Regions from separate parts of the Blautia sp. HA9023 genome, predicted to be linked through region 1. Evidence: riboswitches for the same ligand, from Rfam matches in the RefSeq annotation. Region 1 holds a riboswitch; the other holds the start of a gene.
The links. A riboswitch is a leader RNA that binds a small molecule or an ion and turns the genes downstream of it on or off. The one in region 1 is predicted to bind FMN.

Region 2: it holds a riboswitch for FMN, as region 1 does, so the genes downstream of both, ribD (bifunctional diaminohydroxyphosphoribosylaminopyrimidine deaminase/5-amino-6-(5-phosphoribosylamino)uracil reductase RibD) here and AC04Q6_RS06075 (ECF transporter S component) in region 1, are expected to answer to the same signal.

Annotation. Positions count from the first base shown of each region.
Region 1 is NZ_JBWLUR010000006.1:420,690-428,690, reverse strand. Features, by position in the region: partial or broken gene thiC (phosphomethylpyrimidine synthase ThiC) at 556-1,861, shown strand; FMN riboswitch at 1,926-2,043, shown strand; gene AC04Q6_RS06075 (ECF transporter S component) at 2,175-2,810, shown strand; gene AC04Q6_RS06070 (MATE family efflux transporter) at 3,006-4,394, opposite strand; gene AC04Q6_RS06065 (NUDIX hydrolase) at 4,578-5,189, shown strand; gene AC04Q6_RS06060 (hypothetical protein) at 5,638-6,159, opposite strand; gene AC04Q6_RS06055 (IclR family transcriptional regulator) at 6,505-7,263, shown strand; gene AC04Q6_RS06050 (Glu/Leu/Phe/Val family dehydrogenase) at 7,482-8,001, shown strand, end outside.
Region 2 is NZ_JBWLUR010000003.1:74,872-82,872, reverse strand. Features, by position in the region: gene AC04Q6_RS02440 (bifunctional 3,4-dihydroxy-2-butanone-4-phosphate synthase/GTP cyclohydrolase II) at 1-499, opposite strand, end outside; gene ribE (riboflavin synthase) at 518-1,171, opposite strand; gene ribD (bifunctional diaminohydroxyphosphoribosylaminopyrimidine deaminase/5-amino-6-(5-phosphoribosylamino)uracil reductase RibD) at 1,153-2,280, opposite strand; FMN riboswitch at 2,550-2,664, opposite strand; gene AC04Q6_RS02425 (hypothetical protein) at 2,854-3,120, opposite strand; gene tsf (translation elongation factor Ts) at 3,426-4,364, opposite strand; gene rpsB (30S ribosomal protein S2) at 4,401-5,144, opposite strand; gene AC04Q6_RS02410 (pseudouridine synthase) at 5,324-6,091, opposite strand; gene AC04Q6_RS02405 (hypothetical protein) at 6,091-8,001, opposite strand, start outside.

The DNA of each region.
Region 1 (8,001 bases):
ATGGGCTGAATGTGTATAAAGAGAGGAGCGCAGAGCGTTTATCCTGACGCTTATGTAAAATATTCCGGGGATTTTCAGGGATAATATGACAGGTTTTGTCGAAAGAAAAAGTCATAAAATGTGGAATTGTAGTTTACAAATCAGGGCATGTATACTATAATAACCACATGGGCGGAGACGTCCCATACATATGAAAACAGGGGGGCCCGCTGAAGCGAGCTGAGAGTAGACTGTGAATGTCTTGACCCATAACCTGATTTGGATAATGCCAACGTAGGGACATATGCACGAAGGAGTCTTAAAGGCACAGAAGATCAGAGAGTACAGAAGATATCAGAAGTACAGAAGATTTTCATTAAGTACGAAAGATTAAGGGCCGGTTGTTGTGATGCGTATGCGTTGCAGCAACCGGTTTTTTGCTGCATAAAACATAAAGAGTTTACGGAAAGATCCTGCGAATATCTGCCAGGAACCGAGCTTGTATAGCAGTCAGGAATCCGGCGGCAGTGACAGATTTTCCAGATCCAGATACGAAACGAAAGGAGATTTTTTTACATGAGAAATTACAGTACACAGATGGAGGCAGCCCGTAAAGGCATCATCACACCTGAGCTTGAAATCGTAGCTAAGAAGGAACGCATGACAACAGAGGAACTGCTTCCTCTGGTAGCCTCCGGTAAGGTGGCGATCTGTGCAAATAAAAATCACAAATGTATCGATCCGGAGGGCGTAGGTTCCATGCTCCGCACCAAGATCAATGTAAACCTTGGTGTATCCAGAGACTGCAAGGATTACGATGTAGAGATGCAGAAAGTTATGGAAGCTGTCAACATGGGAGCACATGCGATCATGGATCTTTCTTCCCACGGAAATACCATTCCATTTCGCCGCAAGCTGACAAGCGAGTGTCCGGCAATGATCGGAACCGTTCCGGTTTATGACTCTGTTATCCATTATCAGAGAGATCTTGACACACTGACAGCCAAAGATTTTATCGATGTGGTAAGACTTCACGCACAGGATGGTGTTGATTTCGTAACTCTTCACTGCGGAATCACAAGAAAGACGATCGATCAGATCCGTAACCATAAGAGAAAAATGAATATCGTTTCCAGAGGAGGTTCCCTTGTATTTGCATGGATGTGCATGACCGGTGAGGAGAATCCGTTCTACGAATACTATGACGAGATCCTGGATATCTGCCGTGAGTACGATGTGACGATTTCTCTTGGAGATGCCTGCCGTCCGGGATGTCTTGCGGATGCTACAGATGTATGCCAGATCGAGGAACTTGTACGTCTTGGTGAGCTGACCAAACGTGCCTGGGAAAAAGATGTCCAGGTTATGGTTGAGGGACCGGGACAATGTGCCGCTCGATCAGGTTGAGGCTAATATGAAAGTGCAGCAGTCTATCTGTCAGGGTGCACCGTTCTATGTATTAGGACCGATCGTAACAGATGTTGCACCGGGATATGATCACATCACATCTGCAATTGGCGGCGCGGTAGCTGCCATGTCCGGAGCTGCATTCCTCTGCTATGTGACACCGGCAGAGCATCTTGCACTTCCGAACCTTGAGGATGTAAAACAGGGAATCATGGCATCCAAGATCGCTGCTCATGCGGCAGATATTGCCAAGGGTGTCCGTGGGGCCCGTGAGATCGATGACAAGATGGCAGATGCCAGAAGAAAGCTCGACTGGGAGGCACAGTGGGAGTGTGCCATGGATCCGGAAACAGCGAAACGTATCTGGAACGAACGTAAGCCGGAACATGAAGATACCTGCTCCATGTGTGGTAAATTCTGTGCAGTACGAAGCATGAACAAAGCACTTGCCGGAGAGCATATCGATATCCTGTAAGGAAAAGCGAAAAATTAAGGCTTGTAATTGAAAAAAGAGTGAGTTATAATGAACTCATAAAAGAAAATTTCTTCGGGGCAGGGTGCAATTCCCTACCGGCGGTATAGTCCGCGACCCGCTTCGGCGGCTGATCTGGTGAAATTCCGGAACCGACAGTAAAGTCTGGATGAGAGAAGAACGCGCAGTATTTCATGAACGTGCTCAGTGCCCCGGGAAGAAGTTCCCGGGGCTTTTTATGTGAGGAAATATTTTTTCGTATAAAGATTTCTTGTAGAAATTTTCTTTGAATATTTCTAAAGAAGGAGAGAGAATTATGAGTGAACAGGTATTGCAGAGAGGAAATGCCGTGGAAAGGAGCAGAACAAGGACGATCGCACAGGTAGCCATGCTGGGTGCTGTGGCAGGAGTACTGATGAATCTGGAGTTTCCGATTCCGTTTCTTGCACCGTCTTTTTATCAGCTTGATTTTTCCGAGGTACCGGTTATGGTAGGAACTTTTGCCATGGGACCTGTGGCAGGTATTCTGATCGAGCTTGTGAAGATTCTCGTACATCTTGTGACCAAGGGAACCATGACTGCCGGTGTTGGTGATGTTGCCAACTTCCTGTTTGGATGTGCCTATGTGGTACCGGCCGGCCTGATCTACCGTTTCCGTCACAAAAAGAGCAGAGTACATGCAGTTGCAGGTATGGCAGCAGGAACAGTCCTGACAGCGATCCTTGCATGCTTTGTCAATGCCTTTGTATTGCTTCCGGCTTACGGTAAGGCGTTTGGAATGCCAATCGAGACCTTTATCCAGATGGGAAGTGCAGTACACAGCTCCGTAAACGGACTGCTTACCTTTGCACTGCTGATCATTGCTCCGTTTAATATTTTTAAATATGCACTGACATCTCTGATCGTATTTGTAATTTATAAGAAGATCCGTGTTGTACTGAAGGGTGACTGATCGTAAGCAGTTATCGGAAGATGACAGAGAAGATCAGGAAATAATGTCTTCGGATGAATATCTGAGGATGTGAAAAATGCCATGTAATTTAACTGCTGATGGGCAGTAAGGTTACATGGCATTTTTTATATATTACAGATGTATGCAGGTTGTGATGTCTGTTTTATATGTCCGGATTTATGGTGTTGCAGAACATCAGGCGGTCTGTTCTGCGGCTTTCATGATCCCGAGTTCACGTCTGGCAAAGACAACAGCCAATACGAAGGCGGAGGTATCTGCAATCGGTCCCGCATACATGACACCATCGATTCCGAAGAAGAACGGAAAGATGACGATCAGTGGCAGCAGGAAGAAGACCTGCCTTGTGAGTGACATGATCACACCGAGTCTGGCCTTTCCCATGGAGGTAAAAAATCCGGCAGACATAGGCTGGATCCCGTTGGCAAAGGTCATCAGCATGAAGATCCGGAGATATTTTTCCGCAAACTGAAAGTACAGGTCGCTTCCGTTTCCGAAGATGCTTACGATCTGGTGAGGGAAGAACTGGAAACAGATAAAAAATACGGTTGCGATCACAGTACATAAGGCCACGGAATAACGGTATGTCTGACGTACACGGCTGTATTTTTCGGCACCGTAGTTAAAGCCCCAGATGGGCTGGGAACCCTGGGAGATTCCGATGCAGATGGCCATAAATACCTGATTGACTTTGGAAATGATCCCTGCACAGGCGATTGGAATATCACTCCCGTAGGCGGAGAGTGCTCCGTAATGGCGAAGTGTATTGTTCATGACGATCTGCACTGCAGCAATGGCAACCTGATTGATACAGGATGCCATTCCCAGAGAAAAAATGGCAGACAGATTGCGTGCCTTAGGAATCAGCATGGAGTGGTCCAGGTACATTTTCCGGAGTCTGGAAAAATAAAAGATGATCAGAAGTCCGGATACGATCTGGCCGATCACGGTTGCCCAGGCTGCACCTTTGATGCCCCAGCCGAATCCAAAGATGAAAAGCGGGTCCAGGATGGTGTTGATGGCGGCACCGGCCAGGATGCAGGCCATGGAATAGGTAGGACTCCTGTCTGCTCGGATCAGGTGGTTGCCGCCTGTGCTTAAAACATAAAAGGGAAGTCCAATGGCGGTGATCCCTATGTAATCAATGGCATAGGGCATGACGTCCGGTGTTCCGCCGAAAAAATGAAGAAGTGGCTTCAGGAACAGAAGGACAATGACAGAGAGTATCGTACCGGAGATTATCAGCGTGGAGAGTCCGGTTCCTGCAATGGAGCTGGCTTTTTTTTCGTTTCCTGCGCCCATTTCCAGGTTGTAATTGGAGGCGCTGCCGATTCCCAGGAGCAATGCAGCAGCAGTAGAGATAATGGTTACGGGAAATGCGATGTTTGTGGCGGCGTTTCCAAGCATTCCTACGCCCTGTCCGATAAAGATCTGGTCAACGATATTGTACAGAGCGCTGACTAGCATGCTGATGATGGCGGGAATGGCGAATTTGGTGATCAGGCTGCCTACAGGGGCGGTTCCCAGAGGGTTTTCGGCCTGGGCAGCATTGGTCTGGTTTTTCAATGTTTTTTCCTTCTTTCTTGTCTACAGTAGCTGTTTGGTAATGTAATAAGTAAATTTTAAATTTTATAGCAGGGTATTTATTATAGCACTATTGTGAAGTGAGTGTAAGTATAAAAAATTGACCTTTGGTTTTGGATGGGATAAAATGTTTTTAGAAAAAATTTTCGGGAAGGAGCTTTTCAGATGGGTAAGATCAACAGTGTGAAAAAACTTACAGATAATAAGTTTGTGAATCTTTATGGGGTGGATGCGACCAGTGTACATGATACGCCGGTTTCTTATTTTGTGGCCTCCAGGGCGAAGTGTGTGGAGGATTTGAAGCTTTCTACGGGGGAGAATCATCCGGATGGGGTGATCATTTACAGTGTTTATGGAGAGAAGCGGGATAAGGTTGTGCTGATCCGTCAGTATCGGTATACGATCGGCGGATATATTTATGAGTTTCCGGCGGGGCTTGTGGAGCCTGGGGAGGATTTCCATGAGGGTGCTGTGCGTGAGATGTTTGAGGAGACCGGGTTGAAGCTGGAGCCGATCAAGGTTGCGGAGGCTTTTGAGAAGCCTTATTTTACGACGATAGGGATGACGGATGAATCCTGTGCTACGGTTTATGGGTATGCCAGTGGTGAGGTTAGTAAGGCTGCTCAGGAGGATAGTGAGGAGATCGAGGTTGTGATCGCGGACCGGGATGAGGTCAGGAGGATCTTGAAGGAGGAGAGGGTTGCGATCATGTGTGCTTATATGCTGATGCATTTTCTTGAGGATGAGGAGGTGTTTGGATTTCTTGGGGAGATTTAAACGGAGGTAGTTATATGGCGGAAGGGGACGCCAGTGAGGGGCTTCTTTCCAGGCTGGGGCTTCGTCGGGGGCTGGCTTCTAAGGTGCCGGAATTCTGCTAAAAGCGCTTCAAAAAATCTCGAACTCGCGTCTGAAGCCGCTCAAACAGCGAGATTTTTTGAAGCAACGCAGATTTCCGCCACCTAAGAATCAGCTCCCCTCCTGCAGAGTCAGCCTGGAAAGAAGCCCCTCACTGGCTGTGCATTGGCCGTGAGACGTGTTAAATCTCGTGGGGAGTGTTGCTAGTGGGGTGGTATGACGGGAGTTGGATGAGCCATCGGCGCTGCGCTGGATGGCTGGGAGGAAAGGCTGAGATTCCCTGTGGCTTGAAGAGGGGAATGGGTCATCGGCGCTGCGCTGGATGGTTGGGGGAAACGGGGAATCTGCGGTTGCGGATTCCCCGTTTTGATCAGAGCTCTGTGAGTTTTCCCAGGTCTTTGTTGTATTTGCAGTATTTGCCGTTTTCGGAGATGAATGGCTGGTAGGTGTCGGTTCGGGTGTCCTTGATGTAGACGATTCCTGTGGCGATCATTTCTACCAGGGAGAAGCGTTTGCTTAAGCTGGAGATCCAGCGGTAGGTTTTTTCGTTGCCGGAGTCTGCCATGAGGAGGTTGTAGCCGCCTGGGCAGGCTTCCAGGGTGAAGTAGACTTTCTGGGACCGGATGGAGGTGTTGAAGACCTGGCCAGTGATGTAGGTGGAGAAGTTGGTTTCTACAAATTGGCGGAAGGTGTAGAGATCGTAGATCACGCCGGTGGTCTCATCTTTGATCTTGTCGCCGCGTTCGATGCGGGCTTTCAGGAGCTTGAGGACTTCGATGGTCCAATTGATGAAGGAGATGCTGCTGTAGGTCATGCTTTCCTGAAGTTGATCGACCAGCTGTTTTGACAGGATGTTGGATTTTGATGCTTCATTAAAAAGTTCTTCGTTCATAAGGTTCCCTCCAGAATTGTATTTTTATATTGTTTTCGCTCTTTTTTGTATCTTTTATTATAAGTCTGAATTGTGCATAAATCAATAAAAAACCGTAAAATACAAAGGCAATTTATGGAAAAAGATATATGATTAACGAATATGTGCAGAAAATATCAGGCGTTTTTTTACGTTTTTCACGTCATTTTAGGATATTTATGTTCTTTTTTTATGAAATCTATTGACAGGTTTTATGAATTTAAGAGATAATTTTATTATAAAAACTGCAGCGGCCAGGAGTGCGCGGGACCGGATTCCGGTTGGGTCCGGGCTTGGCTGTCGGGCAGAGAAATGGGGAATTGATAAATGGAGAACAATGGAGAGATTAAAGTTAAGAGCTTACAGAAGGCATTGGAAATCCTGAACTGTTTTGCTGTGAAGCAGCCCCTGGGTGTAACGGAGATCAGTGAGAAGCTGGGTCTGTATAAGAGTAATGTTCATAATATCCTGGTTACGTTTACTGCTATGGAGTATCTGGTGCAGGATCCGGAGTCTGGGAAATTCCGGCTGGGTCCGGAGGTTATGATGCTGAGCCGGGCATTTCGTGAAAATCTTGATATTACGAAGATTGCTGTGCCGGTTATGCGTGAGATCGCAAATGAGGTGCAGGAACTGGTTTATCTGGCTGTGCCGAAGGGTGAGGATATGCTGTATCTGGAGGCGGTTTCTCCGGAGAACCAGAGGCTTGTAACAAAATCTGTAACCGGTGAGTGCTCAAAGATGTACTGTACAAGTGTTGGAAAAGCAGTTCTGGCGACTATGTCCGAAGAGGACAGGGAGAAGCATATTCCGGAGGAACTGGAAGCTTTTACAGAGTACACGATCACAGACCGGAGAGAACTGGATGAGGAGATCCGGATGGTTCGGGAGCGTGGATATGCAGTGGATGATATGGAAGTTATGTTTGGTGTGAAATGTGTAGGCGTGGCTCTTCTTAATCATGAAGGGGAAGCGGAGGGTGCTTTAAGTATCAGCGCTCCGTCTCTGAGGATGAATAAAGAAAATATTCAGAAATATGCGGAAATTCTGAAGACCAGTGCGCGAAAGATACAAAAACTTTTGTAATATATATGAAAATTGCACAAAAAATAAAAAAATGAAAGTTTGTTATTGAAAAAATATACCAACAGTGCTATAGTTAAATCACGAAATAAAGAACGTGGTTCTCTAATAAAGAACAATAGAAATGAAACCCGGTACTCAGACCGGGTTAAAAAATAAAATATATTGAGAACAACGTTCCATAATAAAGAACGAACGTAAAGCTAAAGGAGGATTTTCAAATGGCAAACAAACCTTATGTAGTAGTGGAATGGAACGACACAGAGACAGATGCAAAAGGATGGATGTGTGCATATAACTTTGTAGGGCATTACTGTGGCGGCGGTACAAGAATGCATCCTACAGTAACCAAGGAAGAAGTTATCCGTCTTGCAACAACCATGGGATATAAATATAAAGCCTGTGAATCTCTGACAACTGGCGGATGTAAAGCCGGTATCGCTTATGATTACAAGGCTCCGGATGCTGAGGATGTTCTTCGCAGATTCCTCACAGCTACAGCTCCTTATATTAAAGCTGGTGTTTCCATTGGCGGCGACCTTGGTGTTGATTATTCTGTAGTTCTTCGTATTCTTGATGATCTGGGAATCGGAATTCCTCAGACAAAGGCTATGAAAGAAGATCCGGATATTCATCAGGGCATCTTAAACCATGACAGAGCAGAGAAAGAGCTTACCTACGATGGATTCAAGATGTATGACATGATCACCGGTTACGGTGTTGCGGCAGCAGCAGATGAAG
Region 2 (8,001 bases), on a different contig from region 1:
CACAGCACACGCCGCATTCCTTCAGTCCGGCAAGTCTCATAAGATCTGTTGTTGCCTCCGTATGGCCATTCCGTACCAGAACCCCGCCTTTTCTGGAAATAAGCGGAAATACATGTCCCGGTCTTCTGAAATCCTCCGGTTTTGACTGATCATCCACACACTTCATAATGGTATAGGAGCGTTCTGCCGCAGAGATACCGGTGGTTGTATCTACGTGATCCACTGCCACGGTAAATGCTGTACTGTGATTGTCCGTGTTCTCAGCAACCATCGGAGGAAAGTTCAATCTCGCCGCAAGTTCCGCACTCATCGGTGTACAGATAAGACCCTTTGCATAGGTCGCCATGAAATTAATATTTTCCCGGGTTGCAAACTCTGCCGCACATATCAGATCTCCCTCATTTTCTCTGTCCGGATCATCTGTGACCAGAACTATTTTTCCTTTCTTAAGATCCCTGAGTGCCTCTTCAATTGTGTTGTACTGATAATTTTGTGACATACTGTATATCCTCCTGTTCTAAAACCCGAATTCTTCAAGAAACTCCATCGTAATTCCGGATTCTTTTTTCTCTTCTTCATTTTTTCTGATGCCAAGCAGTTTTTCTACATATTTTCCGATCACATCATTTTCCAGATTAACCAGATCCCCCGGCACCTTTTCCAAAAGGGTGGTTTCTTCTCCTGTATGTGGAATGACCGACACCTGAAAACCAGCTTCATCAATCCTTGCAACCGTCAGGCTGATCCCATCAATACAAACGGATCCTTTTTCCACGATCAGATGCAAAATCTGTGGCGATGTCTCAATCGATACCCAGATGGCATTTTCTTCCCGGAGCATGGAACGTATCACGCCAGTCCCATCAATATGGCCGCTTACTATGTGTCCTCCGAACCTGCCGTCTGCAGCCATTGCACGTTCCAGGTTTACCTGGCTTCCGGCCTTGCAGCTTCCAAGACTGCTTCTTCTGATAGTCTCTGCCATCACATCGGCGGTAAATCCGTCCGGCTGGATCGACGTAACTGTCAGACACACACCATTCACCGCAATACTGTCACCGATCCTTGTTCCTTCCAGGACCTTCCGGGCTTTCACTGCCAGGATCCCTGATTCTCCTGTCAGCTGTATATAACGGACTTTTCCTTTCTCTTCTACGATTCCTGTAAACATGATTCCTCCTGTTTTTTCTCACACACCTGACATCTTATCCGGATGTCCTCACCAATCTGGCAGATATCTGTATATTTCAGTTCCACTGCTTCAGACGGGAATTCAACTCCGATACCTTCTACCGGTGTCTTCCCGGCCACACCGCCAAACAGCTTTGGTGCCACAAAAGCCTGTACTTCCTTTACAATTCCGGCTCGCAGGGCACTGTCATTTAACGTACCGCCTCCTTCCAGGAGAATACTGTCAATGCCTTTGCTTCCAAGATCTGTCATCAGCTTCTTAAGGTCTATCTGATTCTTTTCATCCGGACAGTAAATGGTCTCAACTCCCATGGTATGTAATATTTTTATTTTTTCTTCTGTATTTTTCTGATCTGCATAAGCCACGATCGTCCGGTACTTTTCCGCACTTTTTACGATCTGACTGTCCGGCGGGATCCTGAGCTTACTGTCGCACACAATCCTGACAGGACTTTTCCATCCTTCTACCCGGACGTTTAACATCGGATCATCTGCAAGCACAGTTCCAATGCCTGCCATAATTCCCATGTACTGATGCCGCATATGCTGTACTTCTTTTCGTGCCGCTTCTCCGGTTATCCATTTTGATGCTCCTGTCTTCGTTGCGATCTTCCCATCCAGTGTCATGGCATACTTTATCACTACATAAGGAGTCTTCATAGTAATATAATGAAAAAACACCGGATTCAGCTGATCACATTCTTCTCTCATAAAATCTTCAACTACTGTTACACCGGCTTCCCTTAACATCTGTACACCTTTTCCCGCCACTTTCGGATTCGGATCCCGGGAACCGATCACCACTTTTCTTATCTTCTGTTCAATGATCGCTTCCGTACATGGAGGTGTTTTTCCATGATGACAGCAAGGCTCAAGCGTAACATAAATCACCGCACCTTCTGCTGATTCTGTAAGAGAAGCAATAGCATTACGTTCTGCATGAAGTTCTCCATACTTTTTATGATAGCCTTCCCCGATGATCCTTCCATCTTTTACGATCACTGCCCCTACCATCGGATTGGGATTCGTCCAACCTTCTCCTTTTTTAGCCAGCTGGATCGCTCGAAGCATATATTCCTGATCCGTCATTTTTATTCCTTCTTTCTTATTCCTGTTCTTTGCCTGGTAGGCCGAGGCTTTTAGCCCTGTGCAATCGGATTCACAGACAAGTGAGTGGTATATTTATTTCGAAAACGATGTACCAGATACAAAAAAATCCTGCAGAAATATCTGCAGGGTGGAATTGATCTGTTACATCTGATCGATAAATGAATGTCTGATTTCCTACATAAAAAGCTCTGAAATGGATCACCATCTCAGAGCTCTGATACTACATTCATTCAAAAAATCAACTGTACTATCATCTTCTTCCATCCAGACTGTACTGTCGGCCCCGGAATCTCACCGGATCATGCCTCTCGGCTCGCGGGCTTTACCGCCGGTAGGGAATCTCACCCTGCCCTGAAGATATCTTTTTGTTTATTTTAATACTTTATCTGTTATTTGTAAAGCGGAATTTTTATTTTACTCATTCCATGCGGAATATTAATTACTGGCAGGCAATCGTCGTATTACTATTCTCAGGCTTTGGTTGACAAACAGGCACGCAGGCAATGACCGATGGCCAGCACACAGAGCCTGTGCCTTGGAAGATGAATTTTTTTATCTGCAGTTTACTATTGCTTTTTGGGCAGCAGCAAAATCTTTTTCTAGTACATAAATACATGTTGTTTCATTCTTATGATCAATTCCCGATGCAAAAGTATGATAAAAAATCAAGAAAAAAAGATTATTGATAAATGTTCTTTTTTTCAATCTCGTTTCGTAAAGAATATTATTTTCATTCAACGCTTGTGTTAACCGCACGAGATGATCCATATTATCAGTTTCACATAATTTAATTTTTCCATTATCCTGGGTATATTTCATAAAAATCTCCATTCCGCCGCCTTTGGCTGGCGGCACAAATAGTGAGGAATTATAAGCGGAAACAGGCGCAGGCCGTGACATTTAGGCGTTTTGAAAGTATCGATTATCTCTGTCAATGCATGAGCATACTTATTTTGATGTGGCTGGAAGAACCAGAGAATATATTTGACAGAGTGTCCAAGATATTTGGATAAAGAAAACCGATGGCTTTGACTGTTATCAATCTACACCATCGGCTTTCAAGGTTTTTAAATACTTAAATTCAGACTTATTAAAATAATATAATGAAAACTTAAGTTAATGGATTATTTACCCATCTGTTTTGCAACTTCCTCAGCGAAGTTCTCTTCTTTCTTCTCAAGACCATCGCCTGTCTCGTAGCGAACGAAGCCTTTGATCTGGATCTTAGCGCCGTTCTCTTTTGCTACCTGCTCTACGTATTTGGCAACGGACTGTTTTCCGTCCTCTGCTTTTACGTATGTCTGGTCAAGAAGGCAGATCTCTTTAAGCTCTTTCTTGATACGTCCTGTGATCATTCCCTCGATAACCTTAGCCGGTTTCTGGGACTCCTTCGGATCGTTCTGGATCTGAGCCATAAGGATCTCTTTCTCATGCTCGATGTAGTCAGCGCTTACTTCCTTGTCGCTTGTGTACTGCGGTTTCAGAGCTGCGATCTGCATAGCTACGTTCTTAGCCATCTCTTTAACAGCGTCGTTAACAACATCTGTCTCAACGTCTACAAGAACGCCGATCTTTCCACCCATATGAGTGTAGGAAGCGATGAATCCGTTCTGCTCCTCAACCTGAGCAAATCTACGGATGTTCATGTTCTCGCCGATAACTGCGATCTGAGCTGCAAGAGCCTCTTTTACAGTCTTAGTTGTATCAAGTGCCCACGGCTCAGCAAGGAAAGCCTCGATATCAGCTGCTGTTGTGTTAAGTGCCTGTGCTGCAACATCTGCAACATAGCCCTGGAACTTCTCGTTCTTTGCAACGAAGTCTGTTTCAGCATTAACCTCAACAACGACTGCTTTCTTTCCATCCTCTGTTACCAGAGTCTTGCAAAGACCCTCTGCTGCGATACGGCTTGCTTTCTTCTGTGCTGTAGCAAGACCTTTCTCACGCAGGAACTCAACTGCTTTATCCATATCACCATCTGTAGCTGTAAGAGCTTTCTTACAATCCATCATTCCGGCGCCGGTCATCTCTCTTAACTCTTTTACCTGTGCTGCTGTAATAGCCATTGTTTGTTTCCTCCTGAAATATTCTGTTTATACGAATTATTCCTCTGTAGCTGCAAACTCCTCAGACTCAGCCTCGATCTCGCCGTCTGCCTCAGCAGTTCCCTGCTTAGCCTCGATAACAGCGTCAGCCATCTTGGAAACGATGAGTTTTACTGCACGGATAGCATCGTCATTTCCCGGGATCACATAGTCAAGCTCTTCCGGATCACAGTTTGTATCGCAGATACCGATAAGCGGGATTCCAAGTGTATGAGCCTCCTGTACGCAGATTCTCTCTTTCTTAGGATCTACGATAAAGATAGCATCCGGGATTCTCTTCATCTCTTTGATTCCGCCAAGGTTCTTCTGAAGTTTAGCAAGCTCTTTGCGAAGCTCGATTACTTCTTTCTTAGGAAGTACGTCAAATGTTCCGTCAGCTTCCATTGTCTCGATCTCTTTCAGTCTTGCGATACGGCTCTGGATTGTCTTGAAGTTTGTAAGCATACCACCAAGCCATCTCTCATTTACGAAGAACTCTCCACAACGCTCTGCCTCTGTACGGATAGCATCCTGAGCCTGTTTCTTAGTTCCTACGAAAAGGATGTGTCCACCGTTGGCAACGATATCTGCTACTGCATTGTAAGCATCGTCAACCATTCCTACAGACTGCTGAAGATCGATGATATAGATACCATTTCTCTCTGTGTAGATGTACGGAGCCATTTTAGGGTTCCATCTTCTTGTCTGATGTCCGAAATGAACACCTGCCTCTAAAAGCTGCTTCATTGAAATAACGCTCATGTCTTTTCTCCTTTTTGGTTAAATTCTTCCGCACAGGTCGCCTTCTCTCTGGACCCATCCTCACACCGTAGGGCACCATCCTTATAGAATCGCCGTGCGTGCTTATTTTTGCAACTTCTGAATTATAGCATAGGAAATCCCCTTATGTAAAGGGGATTTTTCCAATTTTTTTCTGTTTTTCAGCGGTTCCCGGCAGATTTCAGAAGCTCCAGCTCTTTTTCGGTGAGCGGACGATATTTTCCTGTCGGAAGATCCGCCGGGAGCGCCAGCGGTCCCATGGAAAGCCTTTTGAGATAGGTAACTTTTTTTCCCAGTGCTTCCATCATCCGTTTCACCTGATGAAATTTTCCTTCATGGATGGTAAGGCGGATCTCGGATTCCCATCTCTTACCGTTTTCCTCCGATCCTGTGTCGGATTCCCAGGTGGAAAGAATCTCAAGCCTTGCCGGGCGTGTGAGATCCTTTTCCCCGATATCCACTCCTTCTGCCAGCGCTCTGGCATCTTCTTCTGTCACTTTTCCGGATACCTTTGCATAGTAAGTCTTATCCACGTGTTTCTTCGGGGAAAGAAGCTCGTGTGCCAGAGGACCGTCATCTGTGATCAGAAGGAAGCCTTCTGTATCTTTATCCAGGCGTCCCACCGGAAAAAGTCCCTTTCTTCTGTCTTTCTCTTCAATGTAGTCGAGAACCGTTTTATCTCTGAAGTCCTCCGTTGCGCTGACACAGCCCGCCGGCTTGTTAAAAAGATAGTATACATATTCCGGTGCAGCATGAATTTCCTGCCCGTTCATAACCACCTGATCTTCTTTTGTTACTTTCAGTTCCGGTTTCTTCACAGATTTCCCGTTAACCTGCACCTGACCCTTCTGTATGTATTTTTTTACCTCGCTTCGTGTACCTGCGCCGGCATCTGCCAGAAATTTATCCAGCCGGACTGGTTTTTCCATTAATCATTTACCTCCCATTCTGTTACATGGGCTGCCTTTGCATCTGCTCTGATGAAATCCGGGATCTCACCGGCAAATGTCATATAAAGTCCGGAATCCCCGTCGGTGCTCTCCTGTCCTTCCAAAACCACTTCCATTGTGACATCTGCATTCCAGATAGTCCATCCGTTTACCAGCTGTGATGGGCGGATACACTTTTTCAGGGCTTCCAGCTGTTCCTTTTTATCGTAACGGACTTTATAACCGTTCTCTGTTTCTTCAAGATCCGAAACAGGCTCAATGTCGGAAAAAACCTCATCATCTTCGCCGGCAGCTTCGGAGCTGAAGTAATAAACATCAATATACTCAACAGACAGCTCATCCATGGAAAGAGGATATCCTGTTTCTTCCAAAATTGCAAGTGTTCTCTTATATGCCGGATACACCAGAACGGAGGTAGACACCCTCTCTCCTTCCTGAACAGCCGGTACATTCATTCCCCATTCATCCATGTATCCTTCTGACGGAATTCCCGTATAATCGAACATCAGCATTGCACATGGCTGGTCTTTTACTGTCTGACCGCCGTTTTCCAGAATGTCCTTTCTCAGCGCCTCTGCCAGCGCCTGACGCTTCTCTGCATTTTTCTCAAATAAGGTTTGAATATCTCCGTCACAGAAAATACCGGTGACCTCTTTCAGATACTGTTTGTCCAGCTGAAAAAATGAATATCTGTCTTCTTTCCATGTCTGCTCATCATACAGGGCTTCCATAAGATTCTGTGCCTGTGCAGAGGATACAATATAGCCTCTGCATACACTGAATCCCTGTTTATTTATGTAGCGCACATACATGCGCCTTCCTGATTTTTTTCCTTTTTCATTCTGAAGCCTGATATCCTTCAGACTGTTATATAATGCTTTACTTTTCATCACCGGCTGATTCAGCAGATCGGAACTATTGTCTGAGGTGGCAGTATACCGGATCTTATAGATTCCGTTTTCTTTTTTTTCCACATTGCAAAGCTGCTCTGTATATGAAAGATTGCTTACATTTATCACAACTCCCTGAAGATTGTCATAAGCCGGAAAATAACTGTCATATCCCAGAAGATCCATTTTCATGGTCAGCGCACAGATTGCCACAACACCTCCAAAGATCATAAGCTGCACTTTTCTGCAGAAAAATCTGCGAAAATCCATTTCGTAGATCACTTCCAGAATTCCATGGACCAGGATCGTTCCCAGTATCATTCCGAAGATCCACCATGCTGTTTTGGATGAATCTTCCGGGATCATATAAAAGATCAGACCGATCCCCAGTCCGGATGGTATTGTGATCAGGGCACTTAAGACCGGCTCCATCCAGGTATATACCAGAGCTTTTCCGGTATTCTCTGACCTTCGTCTGCAAAATGCCATCCAGGAAAGTGCTGCCATGATAAACAGCGTAAGGATCAGTATCAGCAACTGCTTTCCAAAGCTTCCGCTGCTGTATCTATCTATAAAGCTTACGATCACCATAAGAGGAGATCCCAGATTCCGCACTGCTGCCAGAATTCCGTAACTGCCCTCGTACCAGGTATCAAAAAATAAATGTCCGCTTAACTGCAGCATCACTGCCAGAATGATACTGTAGGTAAACAATCCTGCCCATGCAAGGGCTCCCATCAGCATGGTACCGGTGCAGGCGATCACCAGCACTGTGGAAAAATACACCAGAAGATACATCAGGAGATGGAGAACCAACAGGATCAGTGCCTTTTTCATAATGGAAAGGCTGTAATATCCTCTGGCTGCCCCGATGCATACCGCAGCAAATTCCATGATCACATATGGCACCAGATAATAAAGAACAGCCAACAATACTCTGTGCAGAAACAGTGCACTTCGCTTTACCGGAAGGCTGTGATAGAAATCCACTTTTCTCGG